Regions from separate parts of the Salinibacillus aidingensis genome, predicted to be linked through region 2. Evidence: riboswitches for the same ligand, from Rfam matches in the RefSeq annotation. Region 2 holds a riboswitch; each other region holds the start of a gene.
What was found. A riboswitch is a leader RNA that binds a small molecule or an ion and turns the genes downstream of it on or off. The one in region 2 is predicted to bind S-adenosylmethionine.

Region 1 (9,453 bases), 1.7 Mb from region 2:
ATAGATTGATGTGCGTCAACAAATTTACGAACATTTTAAATAAAGTAATAGATATTGTTCGTATTAATGGTCTCCTCTCCATATCTCAACAAAGTCCCTGAACCCAACAATCATAGGCGAAAGCTAGTGATAAAGCATTTATTGTCCAGCATTTATTTTATTAATCTGTTCTTCAAATAGATGAGTGACTCTTGTTATGACTTTCCCCTTTTTAACTCACCAAGCATTGGAGCGAGGTGATTACTTGCTCTTGTCCCGAGTACGATATTTTGTTTAAATCTTATATATAGTTGCTTTCCTATTGTAGCAGGAGCTGAATTACATTCTAAATATTCCAGGTGATGACAGGTACCTGAAGTAAAGAGAGGTATTTTAATGACAAACTCTAAAATGAATCCCAAGATTGATGATTTTTTGAGCAATGCCCATAAATGGCAACAAGAATTTGAGGAACTAAGAAGAATTATTCTCGACTGTGGGCTTACTGAAAAATTGAAGTGGAATTTGCCCTGTTATACGTTTCAAAACAATAACATTGTAATCATCCAAGGATTTAAAAATTACTGTGCTTTGATGTTTTTTAAAGGCGCCTTGTTAAAAGATCCAGAGAGTATTCTGACCAGGCCCGGGGAGAATTCACAGTCGCAGCGCCAGATTCGGTTTACCGATGTTCAGGAAATCGTTAAAAAGGAAGCCACATTGAAGGCTTATATTAATGAAGCCATTGAAGTGCAAAAAGCGGGATTGGAAGTTAAAAAGACTACAGAATTCACAATTCCTGATGAACTTCAGAAAAAGTTTGATGAATCCCCTGACTTTAAAAAAGCATTTGAAGCACTGACTCCAGGAAGGCAAAGAGCCTACATTCTTTACTTTTCTAAAGCCAAACAATCCAAAACCCGTGAGTCAAGGATCGAAAAGTATACAGAGCATATATTCAATGGAAAGGGATTAAATGATTAAAAACGGTGCCTGTCACCACCCGAATTTTGTCGAATATTAATTTAAACAAAGGGAATGACAGCCATAACTGGTGTCATTCCCTTTCTCATGCCCTGTACGACCTGCTAATCCGGTCCGTGAAACATTCTGTGAAACAAGATTATTCGGGGCGTGACAGGCACCGAATCAAGATCAATGGTTTTTAATAACCACCTGATCCACATTGAGATTTTTTCTTGGCTTCACGTTGTTTACGATAATGTCCGCAATATCTTCCAGATCCATTAAACCTTCCATTTCACTTTCTTCAAAGATGCCATCCCAAAATTCGGTCTTCATTCCACCCATATAGGCACCGTCTGCCCAATAAACAAACATGACTTCCCATTTTAGCATATCGTCTCGCTAATGATGCTCCCAATCCACTTCCTGCTCCAGTAATAACGACAACTTCTTTACTCATGATTCCGTCTTCCTTTCTACGATGATCGTGAATGAAATGCTATGAATGAACAATAGAATCCCATCAGGAGCCGTATAAACAAAATTTGTATTTGAATATTTTGGACATACTACCTCTTATTGGAATAGTCAATTTTATGAGCAGCGCCATATGTGTCGATGTTGCTTTTCTCATGCTTAATCAAGCACTATATTTATTTACATTTTAGCCCGGCTGCCGCCTGTGCTTGGTGGCATCGTGGTTTGCGTCACATTCAAAAATAGGGATGTGTATATACACAAGGGGATTATCGGTACTTTCCATAAGAAGTTCGAAATGTATTTGACGTGCTGGCGCGTTATCTATATAAAAAACAACCTGAAGCTGTGTATCATCAGCTTTCAGGTTGTTTTTTTGGCACTATTGATCACATGATTTAATTAGAAGCCGTTACCCCACCATCAATCACAAACTCCGATCCGGTAGAATAACTGGAATCCTCGGATGCGAGGAATAAGATGAGCTTGGATACTTCTTCAGGCTGCGCAGTCCGCTGCATTGGAATGGTCTTTTTCAATTGCTCAACAAGGTCCCTCGATCCCTCTACTTCAATCATAGGTGTTTGAATAACTCCCGGGTGAACGGAATTTACGCGGATGCCATATTCCGCAAATTCCAATGCTGCACTCTTTGTCATCCCGCGCACCGCAAATTTTGAAGAATCATAGGCCGAATTCCCAGCCGCTCCTCTAAGTCCATTTATGGAAGAAACATTGATGATGGATCCGCCACCTGCTTTTTTCATGGATGGAAGAACCGTTTTCATCCCCAGAAACACGCCAACCTGGTTAATATCAACGACTTTGCGGTACTCTTCTTCCGTCAGCTCATCAAATTTTTTGGTAACAACAATCCCTGCATTGTTCACCAGGACATTTACAGGACCAAATGCGGATTCTGCTTCATCAATCACATGCTTCCATTCATCAGCCTTTGTTACATCGTGCCTGACAAACTTGGCATTCTCACCAAGTTCCTTCTCCAGCGCCTCACCTTCATCCGCAAGAATATCAGAGAAAACAATCTTGGCACCTTCCTCAACGAACCGGCGGACATGCGAAGCCCCTTGTCCACGTGAACCACCTGTTACGACAGCAACTTTACCATCTAATTTACCCATTACTGAATGCCTCCCTTTTACCAAAAATAATCGTCGTTCTACTGCCAGTCTATGTAATCGCTTACATAGATAGACCTGAGTTTTTGACTAATACAAAAGGTTTAGCGAGGAGACATCTGTATTACGATATCTGACAGGCTCCTCTAACAAGGGAGCTGCAAGGCTACTACTGATTCTAACTATTTTCCATATCAAAACAGGCAGAGCTGATATTCCGTTCAGCTCTGCCTGTTCATAGCAGGGTTGTCCAAAGTGTACCTGGTACGTGCCTTCACCCGTGAAACATTCTGTGAAACAAGATTATTCGGGGCGTGACAGGCACCTAGATCAAGTTACCAACGTCTCTACCGATAAAGATCACTCCTGCGGTCGCTAAAGATAGGGATGGTTTTTCGTACGTTATCTACCTGATCTACGTCGATTTCTTTATATAAGATGGTTTCGTCTTCACCGGCTTCGGCCAAAACTTCTCCCCATGGGCCGACAACGATGGAATGGCCGCCAAAGGTATTATTGGGGTCAGCTCCGACACGGTTACAGGCGATGACAAAGCACTGATTTTCAATCGCACGACTAATCAATAAGGCACGCCAATGGTCAATGCGTGGTTTTGGCCACTCGGCGACAACGTATAAGACTTTCATTTCTCCAAGTGCATGCATGCGTACCCATTCCGGGAAGCGAATATCGTAACAAATCAATCCGGCAGAGGGTATGCCTGCGAGCGTAAACCATCCGTTATCATTTCCTTCGACTAAATATTTTTCTTCATCCATTAGCCGGAACAAATGCGCTTTACTATATTCTTTAACTTTTTCCCCGGACGCATTGACAACGAGCATGGTGTTTTTCACTTCGGCTGCCTGCTCTCTGGATTGATTGGCAACCGATCCGCCGACCACATGAACCTGATTCGCCTTTGCCAGTTCTGCGAAAAAGTTGAGACTTTCCCCACCCTCGATATCGGCAATGTCATCGAGGCGCGACAAATCATATCCAGTCGTCCACAATTCGGGAAGTACCACCACATCGACCCCGGATTTTGCCGCCTGTTCTATGTTTGTTTTCACTTTTTCATAGTTTCCCCACGGGTTTCCATATTCAATATCCATTTGAAGCAAAGCAACGTTCAAAGTCAACAGAGTCCCTCCTCCTATAAAGTGAGATTTCATTCAGTGGGGCTCCCCCACTGAATGTTCGCGAAACTTATCAGGACTTTATCAGCTATTCGCTCTACCATCATTGTTTTTATCATTCAGTGAGGTCTACAGATCGTTCATTCATGGTGAACCAGGCGTTATATGATTAACCACATACTCTTCTAATCGTTGAATACTATGAATGACATCATCCTTTGTTGTCGACACGCTCATTAGGTGGATGGATTCTTCGGGAATGGTGGCTTTTTCAGACAAGGCATCAATGGCTTCCTTTACATGTTCCTGAATTCCCAGTTCTGCAAGTGTGGTTGGCAGGTTTAATTCTTTATAATAGGGTAAGAGTTTTGTCACTTCATCATATTTATTTTCCAAGGCTAATTGAACCAAAATGCCGTAAGCGACCTTATCCCCATGGAGAAATTTATGGGTTTCCGGAATGGTCGTTAACCCATTGTGAATCGCGTGTGCTCCGGCAATTCTTCCGTATTCATCACCGTAACCACCAACCATTCCTCCTGCCATCATAATGGTTTCCGCTACTTTAACTAAAGCAGGTGTGACTTGATGATTCCGGACACTTTCAATGGCTTCTGTTCCCTTATCCAGCAACACATCCCGACAAAGCCGGGCAGCATGAAGGGCTATATCCAATGATAACGGTTTTTGCTTTATTTCATCCGTTAATGCAACGGCTTCATACCATTTCGCAATCGTATCTCCTATTCCGGCCCGCAGGTATTCTACTGGTGAATCAGCAATAATACGCGGCTCTATCAGTACCATATGGGCGGTTTTCGAAAAAACGATATAATGCAGAAAGTTTCCAGCCCCGTCATAAAATACACTTAGCGGGGTCCAGGGTGAGCAATTGGAAGCCAGGGTCGGAATCAAAATAACAGGAGATCCAACTCATCTCCTGCTGCTTTAGCTAAATCGAGTACTTTCCCTCCGCCAACACCAATCACTGCATCTGCCTCGTTATTTCTTAATTTATCAGCAACTCTTGCCACTTCTTCATGAGTACAATCCCCTTTGTATGGAACATGAACGACGGCGTTATCTAAAGATATATAGTCTTTAGCCGCCTCCCAGGATTTTTCACCATGAATAATGGCAGGATTTTCTAGCTTTTGCTCGGATAGTTTCACCGGCAATTGCTGAAGGATTCCTTCTTCACATTGATAAAAATTCGGTGCCCCTCGCACTTGTAGTGATTTCATTGTTTATCCCCCCATAAAAAAAGCTCTTCCAGTCAGAGGAAGAGCGTCCGCAACACATTTCCTCTTATCTCCCAACTAATGTTGAAGGATTTAGCACCGTGTACAATGATGTACCGGTTGCCGGGTTTCATCGGGCCAGTCCCTCCACCTTCTCTTTATAAGAGTTAAAAATATATGAAATTATCAATCATTATCCCACTTGGTACACCTCCTGTCAATTAAATGGCAAAACCTTTTGTCAATTTTGACTTTACAAAAAATAGTCAAATAGATATGATTAGTAAAATAATTCTATTCGATACGTCTTAGGAGATGAGAAGTTTGAGAACCTTTCCACAGTCAGAAATGCTACAGAGACTACCTGCACAGTTCTTTGAAGGACTAGTGAAAAAGGTAAAAGAAAAGCAACAGCAAGGGCACGATATTATTAATTTAGGCCAGGGAAACCCGGATTTACCGACGCCACCTCATATCATTAAAGCATTGCAGCATGCGGCGGAAGATCCATTGACCCATCAATATTCCCCATTCCAGGGATATGACCTTTTAAAGGACGCGGTTGCCACATTCTATAAACGGGAATATGGAGTAGAAATCGATGCAAATAAAGAAGTAGCCATCCTTTTTGGGGCCAAAGCCGGACTGGCAGAAATTAGTCCTTGCTTATTAAATCCAGGTGATATTGCCCTTATGCCGGATCCCGGTTATCCCGATTATATGTCCGGGATTGCTCTTGCAAATGCTGAATCTATTTTTATGCCTCTATTGGAGAAAAATAACTTTCTGCCGGACTATACGGCTATTCCAGAAGATTTAAAAGATCAGGCGAAAGTCATGTTTTTAAATTACCCTAATAATCCCACGACAGCGACTGCAACAAAAGAATTCTTTGATGAAACCGTTGCTGTAGCGAAAAAACATAACATTTGTGTCGTTCATGACTTTGCATATGGAGCCATCGGTTTTGATGGGGAAAAACCACAAAGCTTCCTCCAGTCAGAAGGTGCAAAAGAAGTGGGAGTTGAAATCTATACACTGTCCAAAACCTATAACATGGCAGGCTGGCGGGTAGCCTTTGCAGTGGGAAACCCATCTGTGATTCAAAGCATCCAATTACTGCAGGACCACATGTTCATGAGCTTATTCGGTGGCATCCAACACGCAGCTGCCGAAGCCTTATCCGGTGATCAGCAGCCCGTACGTGAACTTGTGCAAACCTATCAGGAAAGACGCAATCGTTTCATTAAAAAACTGCTGGAAATGGATATCGAGGTGGAAGCACCACGTGGAACCTTTTTCGTATGGATGCGTGTACCAGCAGGCTACAGCTCTGAAACGTACGCGGATTTACTTCTCGAAAAAGCACATGTAGTCGCTGCACCTGGTGTTGGCTTTGGGTACTATGGCGAAGGATACATACGCCTCGGATTATTAGCAGATGCAGAACGATTAGAAGAGGCAGCCATTCGAATCGGAAGGCTGGGCGATTCCCTATAAAATAGTAATCATCAATAAGGAGACTGCAAGGTACTGCAAATCCCACCAAAAACAGACATGAATCATATGGAAAAGGGCTAAAACAAAAAAACCATCGGATGTTCCTGTCACCCGATGGTTTTTGGTTTGATATTCGTTTGAAGCTATAGCCTCGCACACTTCCCCTTCTCTAATCTATGAATCTTCCAGTCTATTCACTATGCTGTCGAAAGCTGAGGCAATCCTCTGTGCAAAATGTTCACGGCAAAACATCATAGACAAAATCATGAGTTCGATAAATGCTGTACAAATTCCGGAGCTTGACAGGCACGAATCGAGCTTTTGCCGGCGGTTGCGAGGGTCGTGTCGATATCAGCTAACAGGTGGCTCAGGACTTCTTCTACTCCGGCCTGGCCGTTGTAAGCTAATCCATAAACATACGGACGACCGATCAATACGGCATCAGCACCTAAAGACATCGCCTTCACAACATCAGGTCCGCGGCGAATCCCACTATCAAAGAGGATAGGAATCCTTCCATTTACAGCTTCTGCGACTTTTGGCAGTGCATCCAGTGAAGCGATGGCACCGTCTAATTGTCTTCCGCCGTGATTGGATACCACAACACCATCCACCCCGTAATCGATAGCTCTCTTTGCATCATTCGGGTGGAGCACACCTTTTAAAATAATGGGAAGATGGGTTTGTTCACGCAAAAAGGCTAGGTCCTTCCAGGTTAGTTTTGGCTGGAAGGTGATGTTTACTAATTCATCGATAGCGGCCGCCCGATTTTGCTCAGGAGTTACGTCTAGACGATTTCGGAAAACAGGATCCTGAAAGTAATTAGCCGAACCATACCCTTCTCGTACAGGGAAAAATTGATTCGTCAAATCAGCTTCCCGAAACCCTAATGCCGGAGTATCAATGGTTATCACAATCGCTGAGTATCCAGCTTTTTCTGCTCGTCGGAGGAAGCTTACCGTTAGTTCTGGATCTTTACTACAATATAACTGGAACCATCTCGGTGTATCTCCAAGTGTATCGGCAATTTCCTCCAGTGTATAGGTGGAAACGGTACTGGCAACATAGGGGACCTGTTTCCCCCGTGCTGCTCTCGCAACCGCTAATTCGCCTTCCGGATGAGCCGCCCCTAAATGACCTACAGGGGCCAGCAGAAATGGCGATGGATAGGTTTGCCCTAGTACCGAAATGGATAAATCCCGTGTTGATACATCTTGTAAAAACTCCGGAACAAGCTTCCATTTTTTAAAAGCCTCTTCATTTGCCCGTAACGTCTCCTCGTGGCCGGATCCACTTTGAATGTACGTGAACACTTCATGGCTGAGTTTCTTTTGGGCATGCCTTTCTAAATCCTTATAGCGATAGATTGGTGATAGCTTGCTTTTTACAGCCTCATCAGACATGGACATACACCTCTAATCTTTTTTGAGTTTGGCAGCAACGACATTACCCAGTGACTGAAGCCCCTGAACGAGAATAATCAACACGGCCACGGTGATATACATAACGGATGGTTCATAACGCAAATGTCCAAAACGATAGGCTAAATCCCCAAGTCCACCTGCTCCGACTAAACCAGCCATTGCTGTTGCACCAATTAGTCCAATGGTTGCGATGGTTAACCCTAATATAATCGAGGGTCTTGCCTCCCGCACCATTACATTCCAAATAATATCTTTCGTTTTAATGCCCATGGCTTCATAGGCTTCCACGACACCGCGGTCAACCTCCAGTAAAGACGTTTCCATTAAGCGGGCAATATAGGGGGCCGTAAAGACAACAAGCGGGACAATGACCCCTCTTACTCCAATGGTGGTCCCGACTAGAATTTTCGTAAACGGAAGCATAAAGAAAAGCAAAATAATAAATGGAATCGACCGAATGACATTAATAATCATGTTAAGAAACCCATTTAAAAACCGATTTTCCAGACTTTTGCCCGGTCTTGTCAGCACAAGCAAAATCCCCATTGGTAATCCGATTAAAATCGATATCACTAAAGAAATGGAAACCATTTGAAAGGTTTCGATCAGGGCAACCCACAAATAGGAGCCCCATTCATCAAGAAATGCGTTTACTTTGCTCATAGGTGATCACCTCTTCTGTTTGAATACCTTTTTCCTGCAGGTAGGATATGGCTTGATGAATTTCAGAATCTTCTCCTTTAAAATGGACGAGTAAAGTGCCAAACGGATCATCCTTTAATTGCGTAATATTTCCGGATAAGATATTTGGAAATATATCAAAACGCTTTGTAACAATAGCCAGAGCTGGTTCCTCGCTTGAATCTCCCGTGAATTTTAACGAATAAATCTTACCTGTTTCTTTTAACGAATCAATCATGTCATTGGATAATGGATGGTTGAAAATACCATTCACAAATTTTTTCGTCGTTTCATGTTTTGGTGATGTAAAGACATCAAGGGTTTTCCCTTGTTCCACCACTTCTCCATTTTCCATGACAGCTACTCGATCACAAATCCGTTGAATCACATGCATCTCATGAGTAATCAGCAAAATTGTAATCCCTAACTCTTTGTTGATTCTTAACAGTAAATCAAGGATAGCATCGGTTGTGTCCGGATCCAGCGCACTCGTCCCTTCATCACTTAACAGCACTTCTGGTTCATGGGAAAGCGCTCGTGCAATCGCAACTCTCTGCTTTTGCCCTCCAGATAACTGTGCCGGATAGGTATCCGCCTTATCACTTAACCCGACAATATCTAAATAACGATTGACCCGCTCTTTAATATCCTTTTTCGGAACCCCGGTAAGCTTTAAGGGAATCGCAACATTGTCATAAACGGTTGCGGTTTTTAATAGATTAAAACCCTGAAAAATCATTCCAATTTTTCGTCTTGCTTTTAACAATTCATTAGGAGATAAAGAGGTTAAATCCGTCCCATCCATACTTACCGTACCTGATGTCGGTTTTTCCAGTAGATTCACATTCCGAACCAATGTACTTTTACCAGCACCACTATAACCAATCACCCCAAAAATCTCCCCTTT
Region 2 (10,133 bases):
ATGGCGGTGGATACGGAAGCTATGGTAACGGCGGTGGTTATGGGTATGGAGGCTTTGGAGGTGGATGGTGGTAAACCATTCCACTCTAAAGAGTCATCCTTCCTGATGGGACCAGAAAAAGGTCTGTAATTCCCTTCACTACAAAAAATGAGGATCGCCTATCCATCAGGACGATCCTCATTGATTTAAAATACAATTTATTTAGCCTGGTACTTCAGTCTTACGTTCAGACAAAGATTCCTCCTCACTCTTCTTCCCCCACCATGTGGCCAGGATTGGTCCGGAAATGTTATGCCACACGCTGAACAGAGCACTTGGGACCGCTGCAATAGGAGCAAAATGTAACTGCGCGAGTGTAGCACCAAGTCCTGAGTTTTGCATGCCAACTTCAATGGAAACGGCTTTTTGATCACTGAAGTCAAGTTTTAGCAATTTACCCAGCAAGTAACCAATCATAAGCCCAAGAACATTGTGCAGGACGACGATGCTGAAGATTAACAGCCCTGTAGTTACAATGGCTTCTGTATTGACTGCGACGACAGCAGATGCCACGGCAACAATACCAATAACTGAAACGAGCGGGAGCACGGCAATGCTTTTTTCCACTTGTCTGGAAAATAGAAGGCGTACAATAATTCCTAAAACAATGGGTACGAGGACGATTTGAACAATGGAAATGAACATGTCCATAAACGACACAGGCAGCCATTGACTGGCAAATAGCAATGTCAGTGCCGGAGTAAGGATTGGTGCCAGCAACGTAGAAACGGCGGTTACCGAAACGGACAGAGCTGTATTTCCCTTTGCCAGAAAGGTCATGACGTTCGAAGCTGTTCCACCCGGACAACAGCCTACTAAAATAATTCCTGCTGCTACCTCAGCCGGAACCTGAAACGCTGATGCAAGTCCGAATGCAAGCAGTGGCATAATTGTATATTGACCCAGAACCGCAAATAATACACTTTTTGGAGCCTTCAGGACACCTTTAAAATCCTCCAATTTCAGCGTCAGGCCCATACCAAACATAATGATTCCCAGTAATAAAGCAATGTGCGGGGCAATCCACGTAAACCCTTCTGGAAAAAAGAAACTTATTATACCGAAAAGAATGACCCAAATCGCAAACGTATTCCCCGCAAATTGACTAATCCTCTCTAAAATCTTCAACTTATTCACCCCTTTTAAATATGTATTTTTATATAATATAGTAAATTTTTATACATTTCAATGTTATTAGAAAATTTAATAAAATATTGGTGGAATTTGATGTAGAATTCGCTTCTGTGTATCCGCTCTTCTCCATGATAAAAAGAGGATTCCCGCATGCAAGCACAGGAATCCTCCCACCTTTATACAAGTACAGATGTTGTATTTTTCCCTGGATGATGGGCTGGCAACTGATTGCCCTGATGAAAGATCCGATCACGAAAGGTCTCCCCTTTATATTCTTTCTGAACGAGTCCTCTTTCCTGTAAAATCGGAACCACATACTCCACAAAATCCTTAAACGTCCCAGGGGTGATCGCATACGCAATATTAAAGCCATCCACACCCGCTTCTCTCACCCACTCTTCCATCGTATCTGCAACCTGTTCCGGTGATCCAACCGTAAATGCCCCCATTCCACCGATGCCGATGAAGTTTTTGATTTCCTCAACGGTCCATTGCTTATCGGGATCAATTTTGGTAAAACTCTCGACCATAGATTGAATGGCATCATTTTCAATATATTCCAGCACCTGATCCGAATCGTATTCAGATAAATCAATTCCAGTCCATCCACCAAATAGTGCGAGGGCACCTTCGTGACTGATATGATCCTGGTACTCCCGGAATTTAGTCCAGGCTTCATCCTCTGTTTTACCGACAATCGGCGTAAACATCGGCAGGATTTTGACTTCTTCAGGAGCGCGCCCTGCTTCTTTCACCTCCCCTCTTATTCTTTCAACTGTTTTTTTGGCTGCTTTAAGGGTCGGGGCTCCTATAAAAACAAGCTCTGCATTCCTGGAAGCAAACGCTCTTCCTTTTTTCGATGCACCTGCCTGATATAACACGGGAGTCCGCTGCGGTGAAGGTTCACTTAAATGAGCACCCGGCACCTGAAAATATTTTCCCTGATGGTGGATATCATGAACTTTATCAGGATCTGCAAACACGCCTTCTTCTTTATCAAGACGGACTGCCTCATCCTCCCAGCTTGCCTCCCAAAGCTTATAACACACCTGCAAAAAATCCCCTGCAATATCATACCGTTCGTCGTGTTTAATCTGATTTTCCATTCCCATATTCACCGCTGCACTTCTTAAATACGAGGTCACAATGTTCCAGCCCACACGTCCATTTGTCAGATGATCTAAGGTAGACATTTTCCTGGCAAAAGGATAGGGATGTTCATGAGTGACCGATGCCGTAACCGCAAAACCTAAATGCTCTGTGACAGCTGCCATTAAAGGAACCACAAGCATCGGATCATTGACCGGTGTTTGTGCGCCCTGTCGAACCGCAGCATCCCGTGAGCCCTGATAAACGTCATACGGACCGAGGACATCGGCCAGAAAGACACCGTCAAATCTCCCTCTTTCCAATAACTTGGCAAGTTCGATCCAGTATTCCTTATCCTTATACCGGTGGGATTCATCATCAGGATGAGTCCAGAGTCCAGGTGACTGATGACCAGCACAGCTCATGTCAAACGCATTTAAATAGATACGTTTATTCATCATAAAATCCTCCTGTTTTTTCAGTTTTCCCCTATGAAGAATAGGCCGTAATAGTCGTATCCCGCTTGATAATTTCAACAAAATAGTTTAATTGTTTTTTCGACCGCAACAGGATCTCCTCATCTACAATCGGGAGCTCCTGATACTTATTAATCTGATGATCTAAAAAATAAAGCCCTTTTAGGTTATGTGCTTTTAAAGTTGCCAAAACAGGCTTTAAACTGTATTCCAGCGCTAACAGATGTCCGGCACTGCCCCCTGTCATTACCGGCAGAACAGGGGTGGATTGAAAGACATCCTGTGGCAGCAGGTCCAACAGAGCTTTTAAAACACCGGAGTAGGCCCCCTTATAGACCGGCGAACCCACAATGACGCCTTTTGCATTTTGAATGAGTGCTGTGAGCTGCTGAATATCAACGCTGTCATATCGACCCTGAAACAGATCTTCCGAAGAAAAATCACGAACCGAAACAGAGGAAACTGAGAAATTTTCCTGTTCCAGTAACTGTCCTAAGTAGCTCACAACCCTATCTGAACGTGAAGGGTTAGAAGGACTGCCTGATAATAAAACAATTTTACTCATGTGCTCTTTCACCCTTTCCTGAAGTCGTTAGTTTTCGAATTCTGTTATAAGTCAATGCATCTTACCATTAGAAAACCCCCTTTTCTCTGAATGGAGAAAAGAGGGTGTATGTGCACGATCCACTCTTATCTCCCGAGATGAAACTCGCTGGATTTAGCACCTTTCTGACCATGTCAGAGGTTGCTGAAGCTTCACAGGGCCAGGTCCCTCCACTTCTCTGGATAAGAATTTATTTAATTTTAACTAACAGTTTATTGCAATAATTCAGATAAGTCAAGTAGGAATTCAGAAATTCTTTTAAAAGAATCTCTGCTTTTGTAAACCAAAAAAACGCTGAGACAAATCAGTCATTTGTCCCAGCGCTTATATAATGACATGATTAATTTGTAATATCAGTCTGAGGGCCGAAGATTTCAAAATGTATGTCCTCTTCAGACACTTCATACTGAGTAAGACTTTGGTAAATAGCCTTCATAAACCCTTTAGGTCCGCAGAAATAAAAGGCAGCATCATTGGTAGGAACAACAGATTTCAACCACTCATAATCCACATAACCCTTTTTATCATATTTGCCTTCATCTTCCTCTTCAGGACTATCATAGACAAAATAGGTGGTTACCTGTTTATAATCCCGATCAATGGAACGTACACGATCTCTCATCGCATGGAATTTACCGGATCTTGCTGCGTGTATAAAAATAACTTCGCGTTCCGGCTGCCATTCTACTACACTTTCCAGCATACTCATCATTGGTGTCAAACCGACGCCACCACTAAGAAGAACAAGCGGGCGCTGATCATCTGTATCAAGAACAAAATCACCTGAAGGAGCACTAATCGGAATGATATCTCCTTCTTCTACATGATCGTGTAAATAGTTTGATACCACGCCATCCGGATTTTCATCAAGAGCTTCTTCCCTTTTGACACTGATACGATAAACCCCTTCATTAGGAGCAATCGATAAACTGTACTGACGACGGTGGGTATAAGCTTCTCCCTCAATGTCAGCTTTTACTGTTATATATTGTCCAGGTTTAAAAGGTGGGAATGGATGGTTATCTGCAGGCTCCAGATAGAAGGATGTAATCACATCACTCTCTTTCACCTTTTGCTTCACTTTAAAGTTTCGGAAGCCGGTCCATCCACCAGGCTGATTCTCATCCTCCTGATACATTTGATCTTCAATGGAAATAAATACATTGGCAATCTCGCCATAAGCCTTTTCCCAGGCAGCAAGCACCTCATCCGTAGCTACTTCTTCCCCTAATACTTCCCGAATCGCCATTAACAGGTTTTCACCCACAATAGGATAATGCTCAGGTTTTATATTTAAACTTTTGTGCTTATGGGCAACAGGCTGAACAGCCGGCAAAATTTCTTCCAGATTATCAATATGTAGTGCAGCTGCATATACCATGTTTGCTAATGCTTTCGATTGGTCGCCTTTTCGTTGATTGGTCTGATTAAAAATATTTTTTAATTCAGGGTGATTTTCAAACATTCGCTCATAAAAACGCTTTGTAATTTCTGTTCCTCGTTCTTCTAATACAGGAACCGTTGATTTAACAATTTCCTTCGTTTGCTTATCTAATCCTGTTGCCGTTTCTGTATTCAATCAAAGCACTCCCCTTTTCAAAAAAGATGTATTTTGAATAAACCTTTTATTTTATTATTAATATAAGCACTATCTCAATAGGGTTAAGCCGGATTTGTGTTACAATATTGTGAAGCAATTAAATAAGGAGAATCATGTATGCAGCTCAAAAAGTACACCGATTATGCCCTGCGAGTCCTCATTTTCTGTGCAGCCAAAGAAGAAAATGAGTTATCAAGTATAAAAGAAATCTCTCAGACTTTTCATATATCCGATCATCATCTTAGAAAAATTGTCTATGAATTAAATAAGATAGAATTACTGGAAACGGTTCGGGGTCGTAACGGTGGAATCCGCCTGGCCAAACCAGCAAATGAAATCAATGTTGGAACGGTCGTACGCTATATGGAAAATGACTTCGCCTTACTTGAATGCTTTGACAAAGGAGCCGATCACTGTGTCATATCGCCGGCATGTAAGCTTAAGCATACCCTGCATGAGGCAATGAGGGCATTCTGGGAGGTCCTGCAGCAATATACCGTTCAGGACTTGGTTGTAAATGACAGTGAACTGCGTAAGTTAATGAATATTTAACAAAGAGGTTTCCTTGTTTCAGCAAACTTTTTTATGAGCCTGTCAAAACATCATTTATTTCATAGGCTCTTTTCGTTGCTGGAGAATGGTTATATTAATGGAGCCATGAACATCCCACTCGATGAATTACGTAATCGTCTGGATGAGCTGTCAAAAGATGAAACCCTTTATGTAAACTGTCAGGTTGGACTTCGTGATACGTAGCAACGCAAATTCTACAAAATAACGGCTTCCAGGCGAAAAACCTTGATGGTGGCTGGAAAACGTATTCCTCCGTATATAGTAAGTAAGTTCATTAAGTTCATTTCATTCGTGGTTTTCCTTTATCCTTTTCACGAATGAACCTGTAATACCAGGCAGGGTAAAGATATTGTCCCCTGCCTTTTCTATACATAGTAAATAACAAAAACTCTATCAGTCGAAAGCCCCCGGGATTTTGTTCAGGTCTGAGCAATCATCTTGAATACAGGAATAGCATTCCATAAAATAAGGAAAGAATAATGAAAAATAAACCTCTAAAGTGAGTGATGAATCCATGTCCGCGGATAATACGGCTATACGATTTGAACAAGTGAATTACTCTGATGATGGATTACATATTTTAAAAGACATCACCGGATCATTCCCTGAAGGAAAAATCACTACGTTAGTCGGGCCGTCCGGTGCTGGTAAGTCCACATTATTCACGCTATGTAACGGACTGAAATCACCGGATAATGGAGATATCTATATTTTGGACCGGCATATAAAAAACTACAACCCTGTTCATCTGCGTCAAAAGGTTGGCATCGCCCTGCAAAGTGCACCGATGATTAAAGGGAATGCTTATGATAATCTGAATTTACCCTTAGAACTGCAGGAACAGCAATTGTCTGAAGATCGGGCAAAGGAGTTACTCAAATTAGTCGGTCTGCCCGAGGATTATTTACATCGGAATACAAAGGATCTATCAGGCGGACAGCAGCAGAAGCTTTCCATCGCCCGAACCCTTGTCAATCAGCCGGAGATTTTACTGCTTGATGAAATCACGTCATCACTTGACCGTGTATCCCAGGAAGATATTGAAAAACTGATCGCGAGAATTAATGAAGTTTACCATACCACCATTATCTGGATCACTCATAACTTGCAGCAGGCCCTGGATGTTGGTCATTATACATGGGTGATGATGGAGGGCAAGGTCGTTGAAACCGGCCCCAGCGATTTACTCAATCACCCCCGTAATTCTGCTGTACAGCACTTTGTAAAGGGGGAAATTGAATGACTTACTTAACTTTATCGATTACGCTCATTTTTGTTGTCATTCCCCTTTTATTATCAAAAACCTTTAACCTGGGGCTGGAGAAAGATACAATCATCGCCGCCATTCGATCCATCATTCAATTGCTGGCGGTTGGATATGTGCTTCAATTTGTTTTTGATTCTGAGCATATGATCTATATTTTGCTCATGATTGCTCTTATGATTACAGCAGCTACACACAATGCCCAGAGAAAAGGTGCTTCTATTAAAGGAATCATCTGGAAGCTTGTCGTCACATTTATTTTCATTGAACTATTAACCCAGGGCATTTTATTGGGGCTGGATATAACCCCGGCAACGGCTCAATACATCATTCCTATTAGCGGAATGGTGATTGGAAACTCCATGGTGCTGGCGATCCTGTTTTTAAATCGTTTCACGTCTGAGATCACTAACCAGCAGGATCAGACCGAGCTGATCTTATCTTTGGGTGGAACGCCTAAACAAGCCATTCACAGGCAGCTGGTAACATCCATAAAAGCTAGTACCATTCCAACCATTGAAAGCCAGAAAACCATCGGCCTCGTCCAATTGCCCGGAATGATGAGCGGTCAGATTATCGCCGGGGCCGATCCCGTTCAGGCCGTCATGTTTCAGCTGCTTATCTTATTCCTTCTGCTAACCACGGCGGTTGTCACAAGTATTCTGCTTGGATATTTATCCTATCCAACCTTATTTAATGATCGGATGCAGTTTCTGGACGATCATCTGGAAGCGGACAATTAAAAATGAAAGCCCAACCTCTTGCTGGGGTTGGGCTTTTTGTTTGAATGAAGTTAAACTGATAGATGAGCATTTTTGACAGATAAACATCTCATTTTGACGGATAACTGCCTGGAATTGACATGGTTGTAAGAAAAACGACGGATACCCCGGTGGCAAATGGATAAAACGTGTAAATTGACCGATAAACATCTCACACATACGGATATCCATCACAAACAGACCGATATAATCCTTATACTGACTTATAAAAAAAACCAAGCGACAGATAAATCCCAGCAACAACCAAGCCCTAACGTATAAATTTCAATCCAGACGTGAATCATGTGCAAAATGACCGATAAAACCCGTAATCTGATTGATAAATCAGCCAATCAGATTGAATCCGTCCCACCAGCCCTCATGAAATCCAGCACGCCACCCTCTGCTCCGCCTCAAAACCATAAAAAAATAACCCCAAGCTCTAAGTTACTTGGAGTTAGCGAGTGATTCATTCGGTTATTATACCCAGGCACCCATACCGCCTTTAACATTGCTAATCTTATTGAAACCTTTTTTCTTAAGCATTTTAGCGGCTTTCATACTTCTCATTCCGCTTTGACAAACCACAACCACTTCTTTATCAGGATCAAGTTCACTCACTCGACCTGAAAGCTGCTGCAGTGGAATATTTTTAAATGGCTTTTTATGATTGGCCTTATATTCGCCAGGCGTACGAACATCAACAAATTGAACATTTTTATCCTTAAATTTATCCTTCGCCTGCTGTGAAGCAATATTGGTAATTCCTTTCACAGGCATAAAACGATTAATCAAAAGAAACGCTAATAAGATGAGTAATATCCATTGAATCATATCCATAATTCCTCTCCCTTTAATATTCGATTAGAAAAAGTCAGCCCAGATTTTAATCGCTGTTCCGAGAATAAGTACAGCTAAAATCCCCTGCAGAACTTTTGTGTTCATTTTTTGACCCGCTTTTGCACCGAGTGGTGAAGCGATAAGGCTTGCGATAATCATAATAATAGCAGGGATAAACAGGATCTGGCCTGTTAAAATTTTACCAGCTGTGGAACCAATTGATGAGATAAAGGTAATCGCTAATGAAGAGGCAATGGTCATTCTCGTTGGGATTTTAAAAACCACAAGCATGATTGGCACAAGAATAAATGCCCCAGCCGCTCCAACAATACCGGCTCCTACACCTACAATAAATGCGGCTCCTGCAGCTAACCACTTATTAAAGGTCACCTCATCCAGAGGAATATCATCGACACCTTTTTTCGGAATAAACATCATAATGGCTGCAACCGTAGCAAGGATTCCATAGACAAAGTTAATTCCGTCCTGACTCATAAATTGAGAGCCATATCCACCGATAAAACTCCCGATTAAAATACTTACACCCATATAAATAATGAGCTGTTTGTTTAAATAGCCGCCTTTTCGATAGGCCCATACACCAGCAATCATAGCAAACAATACCTGAATCGCACTTATTCCTGAAACCTCATGTGCTGTAAAGGCTGCAAATCCGAGCAATCCAGGAATATATAAAAGCATTGGATATTTAATAATGGACCCACCAATTCCTACCATTCCGGATAAAAAGGAACCGGCAAAGCCAATTAAAAATAGGGTAATCATGAAGAGTATACTGTATTCCATCGTCTGCCCCCTATCTCCTATTTCAATTGTTATCAGTAATGATACCTATTTCAATATTGAGAATCACCGCTTATTTTTAGTTTTGAGAAAGAGATTTTATAAAACCACGTATTAGCGGAGGAAATATACGTAGACTCCTGTGGGAGGAAGGCCTAGGTGAGACCCCGCAGTGCGATAGCACGAGGAGGCTCACCAGCCGCCCACGGCAAAGAAGACACTACGAAAATGACCAAAGGGAGTTTGAGTAGATGTCGCACTTGTGCCCTTGGGTGAAAGCGAAGTATATTTCCGCAGCGGCTATAATGCACCTTCTATAATTGCTATTTAGCATTAATATCTTCCCAAAACCTATTAACCTTTTTTAATCCAGAACTTCAGAACATCATCTTCTTCGGTACTATCAACAATTTCATGACTGCCGGACTTAGCCCATGCGGTCAGATCATTTTTAGCACCTTTATCTGTCGCATGAACCTCTAAAATTTCCCCAGCCTCCAATTCTTCAATCGCCTTTTTCGTTTTAACGATTGGCATTGGACAGGATAGACCTTTTGCATCTAATACTTTTGCTGCTTCCATTGTTTCTCCTCCTATCATTTAGCCTTCAACGGCACAACGGTTTGGTCCCGTCTCCATTTCTTTTTGTCTTTCTAATTCAGGACTGATTTTACCCATATTGGTTTTTCGAATATCTTCATAGTCATTAGGCTGTGGCGGCAGATTTTCTGTCACCATCTTACGGAATTCTTCTTCATCATCCACGTTTAAGCCTGAATTTTGATCATACAGATCGCCTAGTCTTGCGGATACCTGACCACCTTCACCAAGTTCTTCCGCAAAGGAGTAGTGAGCAGGAAGAACAATTAAGTCATCGGATAGTTCTTTGTAACGTGAATATAGGGTTTCACGAAGATCGCCCACCCAATCATCTGCAAGTCCTGCAAGG
Region 3 (10,133 bases), 150 kb from region 2:
TCTCCCCATATTTTCCCTTTACTCTATTTGACGATGATCCCTTCTAGTTGGTTTCAGATTTTTTTGCTTATTTTGGATATTTGTTAGAAATTGACGAGATTTGTATCATTGTGCGAGAAATGGACCCATTGTTTTAGTCATTATGAAGGGTACATACAAACAGCGCTATGCCAATACTCCCAATTTTTTCAAATTTAAAGGAACAGATGCCTGATTTGCAGAAGTTAAATCATGAAAATACAAAAGGGGAAAGGGAGTGTATGAATGAAAAGGATGAAGTTATCAGCCCTTTGGATGATGATGATGATGCTGGTGGCGACACCTGTGTTCGTCTCAGCGGAGGCTCAATCAAATGGAAAATCGGATCAGGCCTTCGATAACAAAATTGTTAAACGGATAAAAGTCGATAACATCTATGAGCATATTTCCTATCTGTCCGAAGAAATTGGCTCACGACCTGCTGGATCAGAAGGAGAACAGCAAACGGTTGACTACCTTGTGGATCAATTGAAAAGCTATGGATATGAGGGTGTTAAGGTAGAGGAGTTTACCGCTACAACCTGGTATGGGGAGGACATTACCTCATACAATGTGGAAGCTGTTAAGGAGCCGAAGAAAAATCACTATATGGGTCAGCAAATTGTGATCGGTGCCCACCATGATTCTGTTCCTAATGGCCCGGGAGCCAATGATGATGCTTCAGGTACAGGGGCATTGCTTGAGTTAGCCAGAGTTTTTGCCAATACTCCAACCGATACAACAATCAAATTTGTCGCATTTGGAGCAGAGGAAAATGGGCTGCTCGGCTCGCAGGAGTATGTAGAAGCCATGTCTGAAGAGGAGATTTCCAATACAGTTGCGATGTTCCAGCTGGATATGGTAGGCAGTGCAGACGCCGGGGATCTTGTGATGTTTACGGCTGATGGTGAACAGAACGTCGTTACCGATTTAGGTGCCGCTGCCGGATCCAGAGTCAGTGAAACCGTACCGTATAGTGAATTAGGGCGCAGTGATCATGTCGCCTTCCATGAGGCAGGAATTCCGGCTGCATTATTCATCCACACACCGCTTGAGCCGTGGTACCATACGGACGAAGATCTTATTCAGTACATCAGTAAGGAAAAATTGAAGGATGTAGGAAATATTGTCGGCGCAGCGGTTTATCAAATTGCACGGAAGGATACACCGGCACTTGAACGGGCCAATGTTGCACCTGAGCCTGTTGAGTATGATTATGAACCGCCGCAGTTGTAAACAGAGAACAGCACCGCAGCCTCTGCGGTGCTGTTTTGTCATTTATCATCTGAATGATTTCTCTTTTCTTCTTTGGCCACTTCCTCCGTATAAGGATCGATTTCATAAGGCTTTAAATCCCCGAATACACTCATGGTATCTTCTTCATCCAGGTTTTCCTCATATTCTTCATGCCTTGGGCTGGGATAGACAGTGACGTTTCGGCCTTCGATATCATTTCCGGCGAAGTTTTCATAATCCTCTACATAACCGACACGATCATCGGATTCAATGTAGGTTTCATTATAATGGTCGGGAGATACGGCAAAATCTGAAGGAGAATTGGAGGTTCCCCACTGTGCAACCTCCTGCCAGGAGTCTTCTGCATCAAACGCCTCGGTGTCTGTATCATCATATTCAAACTTCCCAAATGGGGGCAGAAGCACGCCTTCCTCCACAGGACGCTGTGTGGAAGAAACCTGATCAGGGGAGTGTTCCACACAATAGGTGGTGGTCGGGAGGGCTTCCAGGCGCTCCAGCGGGATTTCCTTTCCACATACCTGGCAGGTTCCATATGTGCCTTCATCGATAGCCTTTAACGCATGTTCAATATTTTTTAATTCATCCTCAGCATGGTCATTCAGGGCAATATCTTTTTCACGTTCATATAATGCCGACCCTTCATCAGCAGGATGATTGTCATAGCTGGACAATTCTCCCATGGATTGATGATAATGGCCATTTTCTATATCAAAATGATCATTTTCTTTTAACCGCTTTTCAATATCCTCTTTGGCCTTCTGCAGCTGTGAACGGAAGGTGGACATTTGCTCATTTGTCAGCATGATCATAACTCCTTCCTGAAACAATCTTATATGACTATTGTCTGTTGAATTTAAGGAAAAAATAAAGGTAAATCTAAGAGGAACTACTAAATGATGGAATGAAAAATTTTTATAAAAAATTCAGAAAAACAATTGACAGAAGATTTATTCTTCTCTATACTCTTTATTAACATTTCATTTCGCACAGGCGAAGGAAATTAAAAAAGTGAGACGAATCATCAAGCGTTTCGCCGGAAGAACAATAAAAGATCTCTTATCCAGAGTGGCGGAGGGAAAGGCCCTGTGAAGCCCGGCAACCTTCAAGTGACGACTTGAAAAGGTGCTAAGTCCTGCAGATCTGACAAACGGATCTGAAAGATAAGAGGAGGAATTGGAACTTACAACCCTCTTCTTATTGAAGAGGGTTTTTCATTTTCCCTCTTATCCCTTATTTGAGCACTTTAACGCTCTGGACATTCAAATCATGCGTTAAAACGGAGTAAGGAAGAGATTTTTTACAAAAACTATTAAAGGAGTGGTAAAATGAGTCAGGAAAAATTTGGATTGGAAACATTACATTTACATGGAGGTCAGGAGCCGGATCCAACAACAGGTTCCCGCGCAGTTCCGATTTATCAAACGACCTCATACGCATTTCGTGATACAGAACATGCCCAGAACTTATTTGGTCTTAAAGAAGAAGGAAATATTTATTCCCGAATTATGAACCCAACCGTTGATGTTTTTGAAAAACGAATCGCGCTTTTAGAGGGTGGAACCAATGCGGTTGGATTATCATCAGGGATGGCAGCTATTTCCTTATCCATTTTTAATCTTGCCAGAGCTGGAGATGAAATTGTTGCTGCCACGGACCTATATGGGGGAACCTATAACCTGTTTAACCATACCTTGCCGAAATACGGAATCAATGTAAAATTTGTGGACCCTAAAGATCCGGAAAACTTCAGAGAGGCCATTACAGACAAAACCAAAGCCGTATTTGCTGAGACAATCGGAAATCCAAGTCTTCATATTTTAGACATTGAAGCAGTAGCCGCTATTGCTCATGAAAACGGAATTCCATTACTTATTGATAACACATTTGCCACTCCTTATTCCTGCCGGCCTATTGAATACGGAGCAGATGTCGTTATTCATTCCGCTACAAAATGGATTGGGGGCCACGGAACGGTCATTGCCGGAGTTGTTGTAGATGGCGGAAGCTTTGACTGGAACAATGACAAATTCCCTGATTTTACAGAGCCTGATCCAAGCTATCATAATCTCGTATTTTCAGAGCTCGGGGAAGCAGCCTTTGGTACGAAGCTTCGTGTACAGCTTCTTCGTGACTTTGGACCATGCTTAAGTCCGCAAAGTGCATTCCAATTGCTGCAAGGTTTGGAAACCCTGCATCTCCGTGTTCCTAAACATAATGAAAATGCTCTGGAAATCGCGAAATTCCTGGAAAACCATGAGAACATAGAGTGGGTGGCTCACCCGGGGCTGAGCAGTCATCCTTCCCATGCACTGGCAGAAAAATATTTTGATCAGGGAGCAGGATCGATTGTCGTCTTTGGAATTAAAGGGGACCGTGAGGATGGACGTAAAGTTGTTGACAATGTCCAGCTATTTTCACACCTGGCAAATGTGGGCGATGCAAAATCCTTAATCATTCATCCAGCCTCAACGACACATCAGCAGCTAAATGAAGAAGAGTTAAAGCAGGCAGGCGTGACAGAGGAATTTATCCGTCTTTCCGTCGGCTTAGAGTCAACAAAAGACCTCATTCATGATTTAGATCAGGCCATCAAAGCAGCCGTCAAAGAGCCAGTATAATTTATCAAAGAAAAAATGACATTTATCAGTCAAACGTAAGTAGGGTGACTCCGGAATCAGGAGTCACCCATTTTTTATGCAAACAAATAAAAATTCAGGTTTTTTGTCATGCTGTTGGAAAATATAAAATATCCGACTTTTAGATCATAAGTCATGTGAGGCCACGTCCGGCTCCAGCGCCCAGCGACTAGCGTGACTTCCTTCACCTCCGTCCGATAAGTCAACATCGACTCACGCTGTTCGTCGTGTTTCCTTTTCCGCGTGTTAACTGGCTGTAAGTCCCCCTGTAGAAATAAAGGGGGGGTCAACAGCCAGTAAACACCCGATTTGTTCAACTAACAATCAGTGGGGATGAACCCCACTGATTAGAGTTTCACTTTATCTCCTACGGCTCAGTCCAGTCCGTACGTCGCTAATAGAAAAGCGGAGGCGACCGTTTAGGCCCGACGGCATAAGCAGAATATTCGGAATGGCCGTATTTTGGCCATGGAGGAGATTCTGCTTATGACCGCTTGGGCCTGGGAGCCGTAGCTGGACAAACGGGCGCTTCCGCCTTTGTCATGGGTAGAACAGTTTTCAACATTATTTTTCTAAATTATGACAGGTATTATACAAGTATGTTACATTCTGCCTATTTCTATTTATTTATGTTAATGTTTTTGGTAGAGTAGTAGAGTGAAAAAAATTAACGATATAACGAACCCTTTTCAGTGATGCTTCCGTGTCACTGGAAATGGACAACATTAATATAAATAGAGAGAACGGATTGGGAGGAACGAGAAGTGCTTGAACAAAATAAGCGCCAAACATCCATAAAGAATAAACAGAAGGCAAGGCTTCCAAAAGTTGTACTGACCACCTGTCTAAGTCTGGGTATTACGTTAGGTTCCGGTTCCATACAAGCTGTCGAATCAGATGAGGAGCTGCCTCGTGTTTACCACGTTTATATGGATGGTGAACATGTAGGTACGGTCGGCAGCAAAAAAGTCATCGAGTCCTTTTTGGATGAAAAAGTTACGGCCGAAGAGGAAAAACGAGGGGATGTTCAATTAGCTGTAAGCCAGGATATTGAATACATACCTGAGGTTACTTTCCAGCCTGTATTTGATAATCAGCGTGTTATGAATCAGCTGAAGGATGAAATCAGCTATAGTCTGGCAGCTGTTCAGCTTAAGGTTGGTGGAGAATTAGTCGGTTATTTTAAGGATGAAAAAGTTGCCAAGAAAGTTCTGGCTAAATATATGGAAAAATACCTGCCTGAAAAGGTGGTTAAGCAAACCATTCAGGATATTGTGAATGAATCAGAAAATACGGAAAAAACTTCTGAATCTGACGAAGATGAAAAGAAAGCGTCAGATGATAAGAAGATTAAAACAGAGGATTCTACTATACTAGACGTTTCTTTTTCAAAAAAGGTTTCACTTTCCGACGAAAAAGTGGATCCCAATGAAATTTTATCCGTCGAACAGGGAATAAAATTACTGGAAAAAGGAACACTCGGCCAAAAGCTTCACGAAGTAAAACAGGGAGAGGCTCTAAGCACGATTGCCTCCAAGCATGATTTAAGTGTAAGTGAACTATTATCCCTGAACCCTGATTTAGAGGAAAACTCCATTATTCAAATCGGGGATAAAGTCAATGTTACCGGTTATGAGCCTTTTTTAAATGTTGAAACAACCGAGGAAAAAACGGTTAAAGAAACGATCGATTATGAAACAGAATATAAACAGACGGATGATTTATTTAAAGGTCAGACCCGTGTTCAGCAGCAGGGGCAGGAAGGAACCAAAAAGATTCATTACCGCTTAAAGAAAAAGAATGGACAGGTTGTTGATCGTGAAGTGATGGACAGCGAAGTGATTAAAGAACCTGTGAAGAAAATTGTACTGGAAGGGACAAAAGTGATTCCGTCCAGGGGTACAGGCGACTTCAGATGGCCGGCAGCTGGTGGTTATGTTTCCAGCGGTATGGGCCAAAGATGGGGAAGCTTCCATAAAGGAATGGACATTGCCCGCCCAAGTAACCGGTCCATCTATGCGGCCGATAATGGTGTGGTCGTATCAGCAGGTTATGATGGCGGCTATGGAAACCGCATTGTGATCAACCATAAAAACGGATATCGTACCACTTACAGTCACTTATCTTCTATTCGGGTAAATGTGGGACAAACCGTACAAAAAGGTCAAGTGATTGGAATAATGGGATCGACAGGAAATTCCACAGGTGTCCATTTACACTTTGAGGTTTATAAAAACGGTGCCTTGAAAAACCCTGCTAATTTCTTTTAATACCTATGTTCAGCAAAAACGATAATAAAAATCCTGATAGGCAGCCACTCTCTATAAGAGGGTGGCTGTTTTTTATACTTTTAAAGTTACCCACCTTAAGAATAAAAACCTTGCAGCAATCCATGATAAAACTATAGAAATAAAGGAGGATGATGATGGGTAAACAATCACTTTTCAAGAAGCTTATGCTAATTGGGCTCATTTTTGTTATGATGGTCAGTTCAACACTTCCGGCCCATGCTCAAGTACAAAACGTTCCGACAGCAGGAGTGGCCATTAACGGAAAGGTCGTTGACGGGATCAATCCCATTAAAATCGATGGGACGTATTACTTACCCTTTGTAAGAATAGCCAAGATCCTGGGTTATAATCATATTAAATTTGAGAAGAGAACGAAAACCTACGAGATTACAGATGGTTCGACGACGATTCGGACAACCATGGGTGGAACGAAGGCGAAGAAGGGGAATGAGTATGTAAACATTAAGCCCCCGAGATGGATCCATGATACCGCATATATTTCGCTGCATGCGGCTGGTGCTTTATTTAATTCCTACATTCGCTTTAAAAAGGAAAATGGCTCTATCCAAATTCAGAAGCCTGCACAAAAATACGTTGTCCATTCCGGTGATACATTATGGAATATTTCCCGTATCCACCACACGAGCGTGCAAAAGCTGAAGTCACTGAATAACCTGAAAACAAATCTTATTGTCGATGGACAGGTCTTAAAATTACCTGCAGGCGACGACAGTGCAAAGGAAATGGAACCGATTCGTGAACGGGAGCCTGTTGAAAATAATAATAAGCTGACAGCCACCAAGCAAAGGGATAATATTATTCGTGAAGCCAAAAAATATCTTGGGGCAGGCTACAAATTTGGGGCAACATTAGCGGAAGCTCCTAAATTGTTTGATTGCTCTTCCTATACCCAGCTGGTCTTCAAAAATAACGGAATTCAGCTCCCAAGAGTCTCAAGAGATCAGGCGAAAAAAGGAAGATCCATCACCAAAAGTCAGCTAAAAACAGGAGATCTAATGTTTTTCACCACGAATGACTTATATTCAGACGGAAGAGTAGGGCATGTCGGCATTTATATGGGAAATGGAGACATGATTCATGCTTCTACCTCCAAAGGGGTAACCATTACGAAAAATGTTTTAAGTAACAGCTACTGGAAACGAAATTATTTGTTTTCCAAAAGAGTGATTGAATAAACAAAGCAATAGAAATGAACTCTTGATTTGAGGGTTTACCATCCGGCAGTCACCGTTCTGGGCTGATGTGCATAGGGTATTAGCACAAAATCACCCTGAGCGGTGAATGGATAAAGGATGGTGAACACTCATGGAGTTGGAATTCAGCCATTTTCTATACGGACTTTTCACAATACTGATTATTGTTACGATGGCCTTTCGAAAAGGTGTCGTTTTACCTACATTGCTGGGAACCTTTCTTGTCGCCTGGGCATTTAAAGGCAGTGTTATCAGTGGATTTACGGCGATATTTAATGCGAATTTAGTGGCGGCAAAGGAACTGTTTAATATTTTCCTCATCATTACCTTCATGGTTGCTCTGTTGCATGCCTTGAAGGACCTCGGAGCCGACCGGCGAATGATTGAACCGATTCAGAAATTCATGACCAATGCACATGTGGCCTTTTTTGTTCTGATCGGGGTTACTTATGTCATTTCGTTATTTTTCTGGCCAACACCAGCTGTCCCATTGATTTGTGCATTGCTTGTTCCTGCGGCTGTGCGATCGGGTCTGCCTGTTATGGTGGCAGCCGTTGCTATTGCTTTAGCGGGTCAGGGCATGGCGCTGTCCTCGGACTATATTATACAGGTCGCACCGGAATTATCTGCAAAAGCAGCAGGTGTGGAAACCGGCTTACTTGCAGACCGGGCACTGGTCCTTTCCCTTATAACCGGGATCATAGCTGTCGCTCTTGTTTATTTTTGGCATCGAAAATCGTTTCGGACCAAACACGATCCTGTCAATGAAAAAGAAATTCAGGCGATGCAGGGGCTTGAAGAAAGTCATCGCACATCAAAATCAAATAGCATTACTGCCTGGAGTAAAGTTTTTGCGGTATTGGTTCCATTATCGATGCTCGCGGTTATGATCACAATGATTTCCTCCAAGCTAACGTCCGGCCGGATGGGAAGCTTTGAAGGAGGAGACGGAGCTGCCTTTATTGGTGGCGTGGCTGTCATTCTGCTGCTGCTTGCATCGGTTGCGTTTGGAAAGCATAAGGCGCTGGATTATATTGGTGAGCATATCACAGAAGGTTTCGTGTTTGCCTTTAAGGCGATGGGACCGGTGATCCCCATTGCAGGCTTCTTCTTCTTAGGAAGCTCGGATTTTTCCGGCAGCATTTTATCGTTGGGCGATCAGTCTGCACCGGCCTTCCTGTTTGATATTGTTAAGGCATCACAGGATATTCTGCCTCAGAGCACCATTCTGGCCGGTTTAAGTATATTAGTTATTGGTATTATTACCGGTTTGGATGGTTCCGGATTTTCAGGATTACCCCTCACCGGTTCCTTATCTGGAGCATTAGCCACAACAGGGGCAGATCCGGCAACACTCGCAGCCATTGGGCAAATGGGCTCGATTTGGACCGGTGGCGGAACAATTATCGCCTGGTCTTCGTTAATCGCAATTGCCGGTTTTTGCGGAATTTCGGTTATGGATCTTGTCCGGAAAAATTTCGCGCCTGTTATTCTCGGCTTAACACTGTCAACGATCATCGCCCTGTTGATCTGGTAACGATTCAGCTTTAACGAACACAGGAACAGTCCCATTAGTGTGGCTGAAATGGGGGTGTTCCTTTGCCATTATTAAGGGTCTTTGGTTGTGTTTTATTTACCAAAAAATGGGACCTGGAATCCCAGGCCCCGTGCTTATTTTCGAACATGATTTTATAGTAGTGAAACGGCAGGCAGGCAAGTGATTGCGCAGAAGCAGTCTAAGTCAACAGTGATGCAGATTCCGGTACGTTCTAAATCGTTCACATTTAATCCATTCAGCTGGTCGCAAGGGTCTTCATCACATTTTGCTCCATGCTGATCTCCAGCCTGATCCGGGTCTCCGTCACAGGTCAGCAATTCCAGAACAGCGCAGCAATCGTCACCTACTTCATTTACACGGAATACAAAGCTTTCAATGCAATCAAAAAGTGCATTTATGCCAGCACCTTGAATGTCAGCTCCAAATCCTTTAAACGGTTTTAAATCTTTTCCATATAGAATAAAAGGTACAGTGTCAAGATTATTTCGGCTTACAGGGGATACAAGGCTGTTAATGGATCTTTCACAGCTAACATCACATAGTTCATCCGTTACATCATCCTGGGCATCTGCAATGGCACGAACAACATCGCACACGCAGTTATCATCAGTAAATTCGCCAGCTACTCGATTATCGTCTTTAAATTTTTTACCGCAACCCATCGATTGGAACACTCCTTTTTTTCTGATTTTTAAATTCTACACTAACAACGTATGAGATTTTCGTGGATAGGTATAGTCGAATATCCCAGGTCTGAGAGGAAAAGTATAAAAATAGGTGAATGTGCCAATGCAGGATTCCTTGTGATAGATATCTTTCATAGATAGGAGAGAAGCAGACCGTCATCTGCTATAATAGACCAAAAAGGGGGATTATTCATGCGAAAGCGAGTTCGGGAGCTGGATGTAAAGATAGGGACCCTTCACCCTGGAGAGCGAAATATGATTTCTGATGTTCCGGGTGTAATGGTGGGCCATGTGACCAAGTGTGAGGATCTGGACAATGAGACCTGCATCAGGACAGGCGTGACAGCCGTATTGCCTCATCAGGGGAATTTGTTTCAGGAAAAAGTACCAGCTGCATCGTTTGTCTTGAACGGTTTCGGGAAAACTGCCGGCCTTGTGCAGGTGGAGGAGCTGGGAACCATCGAATCTCCCAT

Region 1: another riboswitch for S-adenosylmethionine. It lies ahead of ACZ5OK_RS14820 (iron-containing alcohol dehydrogenase); the one in region 2 lies ahead of ssuE (NADPH-dependent FMN reductase).
Region 3: another riboswitch for S-adenosylmethionine. It lies ahead of ACZ5OK_RS07185 (O-acetylhomoserine aminocarboxypropyltransferase/cysteine synthase family protein); the one in region 2 lies ahead of ssuE (NADPH-dependent FMN reductase).

What each region holds. Positions count from the first base shown of each region.
Region 1 is NZ_AP043759.1:2,822,453-2,831,905, forward strand. Features, by position in the region: gene ACZ5OK_RS14790 (YdeI/OmpD-associated family protein) at 376-963, shown strand; gene ACZ5OK_RS14795 (hypothetical protein) at 1,135-1,338, opposite strand; partial or broken gene ACZ5OK_RS14800 (hypothetical protein) at 1,343-1,405, opposite strand; gene ACZ5OK_RS14805 (glucose 1-dehydrogenase) at 1,821-2,564, opposite strand; gene ACZ5OK_RS14810 (carbon-nitrogen family hydrolase) at 2,909-3,703, opposite strand; gene ACZ5OK_RS14815 (iron-containing alcohol dehydrogenase family protein) at 3,845-4,615, opposite strand; gene ACZ5OK_RS14820 (iron-containing alcohol dehydrogenase) at 4,612-4,944, opposite strand; SAM riboswitch class I at 5,006-5,108, opposite strand; gene ACZ5OK_RS14825 (pyridoxal phosphate-dependent aminotransferase) at 5,266-6,441, shown strand; gene ACZ5OK_RS14830 (alpha-hydroxy-acid oxidizing protein) at 6,705-7,844, opposite strand; gene ACZ5OK_RS14835 (methionine ABC transporter permease) at 7,857-8,528, opposite strand; gene ACZ5OK_RS14840 (methionine ABC transporter ATP-binding protein) at 8,503-9,453, opposite strand, start outside.
Region 2 is NZ_AP043759.1:1,167,718-1,177,850, reverse strand. Features, by position in the region: gene ACZ5OK_RS06435 (bile acid:sodium symporter family protein) at 202-1,167, opposite strand; gene ACZ5OK_RS06430 (LLM class flavin-dependent oxidoreductase) at 1,350-2,723, opposite strand; gene ssuE (NADPH-dependent FMN reductase) at 2,752-3,303, opposite strand; SAM riboswitch class I at 3,426-3,531, opposite strand; gene hmpA (NO-inducible flavohemoprotein) at 3,683-4,921, opposite strand; gene ACZ5OK_RS06415 (Rrf2 family transcriptional regulator) at 5,060-5,494, shown strand; partial or broken gene ACZ5OK_RS06410 (rhodanese-like domain-containing protein) at 5,576-5,784, shown strand; gene ACZ5OK_RS06405 (ABC transporter ATP-binding protein) at 6,030-6,758, shown strand; gene ACZ5OK_RS06400 (ABC transporter permease) at 6,755-7,522, shown strand; gene ACZ5OK_RS06395 (rhodanese-like domain-containing protein) at 8,021-8,380, opposite strand; gene ACZ5OK_RS06390 (sulfite exporter TauE/SafE family protein) at 8,405-9,187, opposite strand; gene ACZ5OK_RS06385 (sulfurtransferase TusA family protein) at 9,539-9,766, opposite strand; gene ACZ5OK_RS06380 (MBL fold metallo-hydrolase) at 9,785-10,133, opposite strand, start outside.
Region 3 is NZ_AP043759.1:1,314,170-1,324,302, forward strand. Features, by position in the region: gene ACZ5OK_RS07175 (M20/M25/M40 family metallo-hydrolase) at 265-1,254, shown strand; gene ACZ5OK_RS07180 (yteA family sporulation protein) at 1,293-2,078, opposite strand; SAM riboswitch class I at 2,329-2,442, shown strand; gene ACZ5OK_RS07185 (O-acetylhomoserine aminocarboxypropyltransferase/cysteine synthase family protein) at 2,601-3,893, shown strand; gene ACZ5OK_RS07190 (M23 family metallopeptidase) at 4,676-6,181, shown strand; gene ACZ5OK_RS07195 (C40 family peptidase) at 6,367-7,398, shown strand; gene ACZ5OK_RS07200 (hypothetical protein) at 7,529-8,953, shown strand; gene ACZ5OK_RS07205 (CotY/CotZ family spore coat protein) at 9,106-9,636, opposite strand; gene ACZ5OK_RS07210 (DmpA family aminopeptidase) at 9,853-10,133, shown strand, end outside.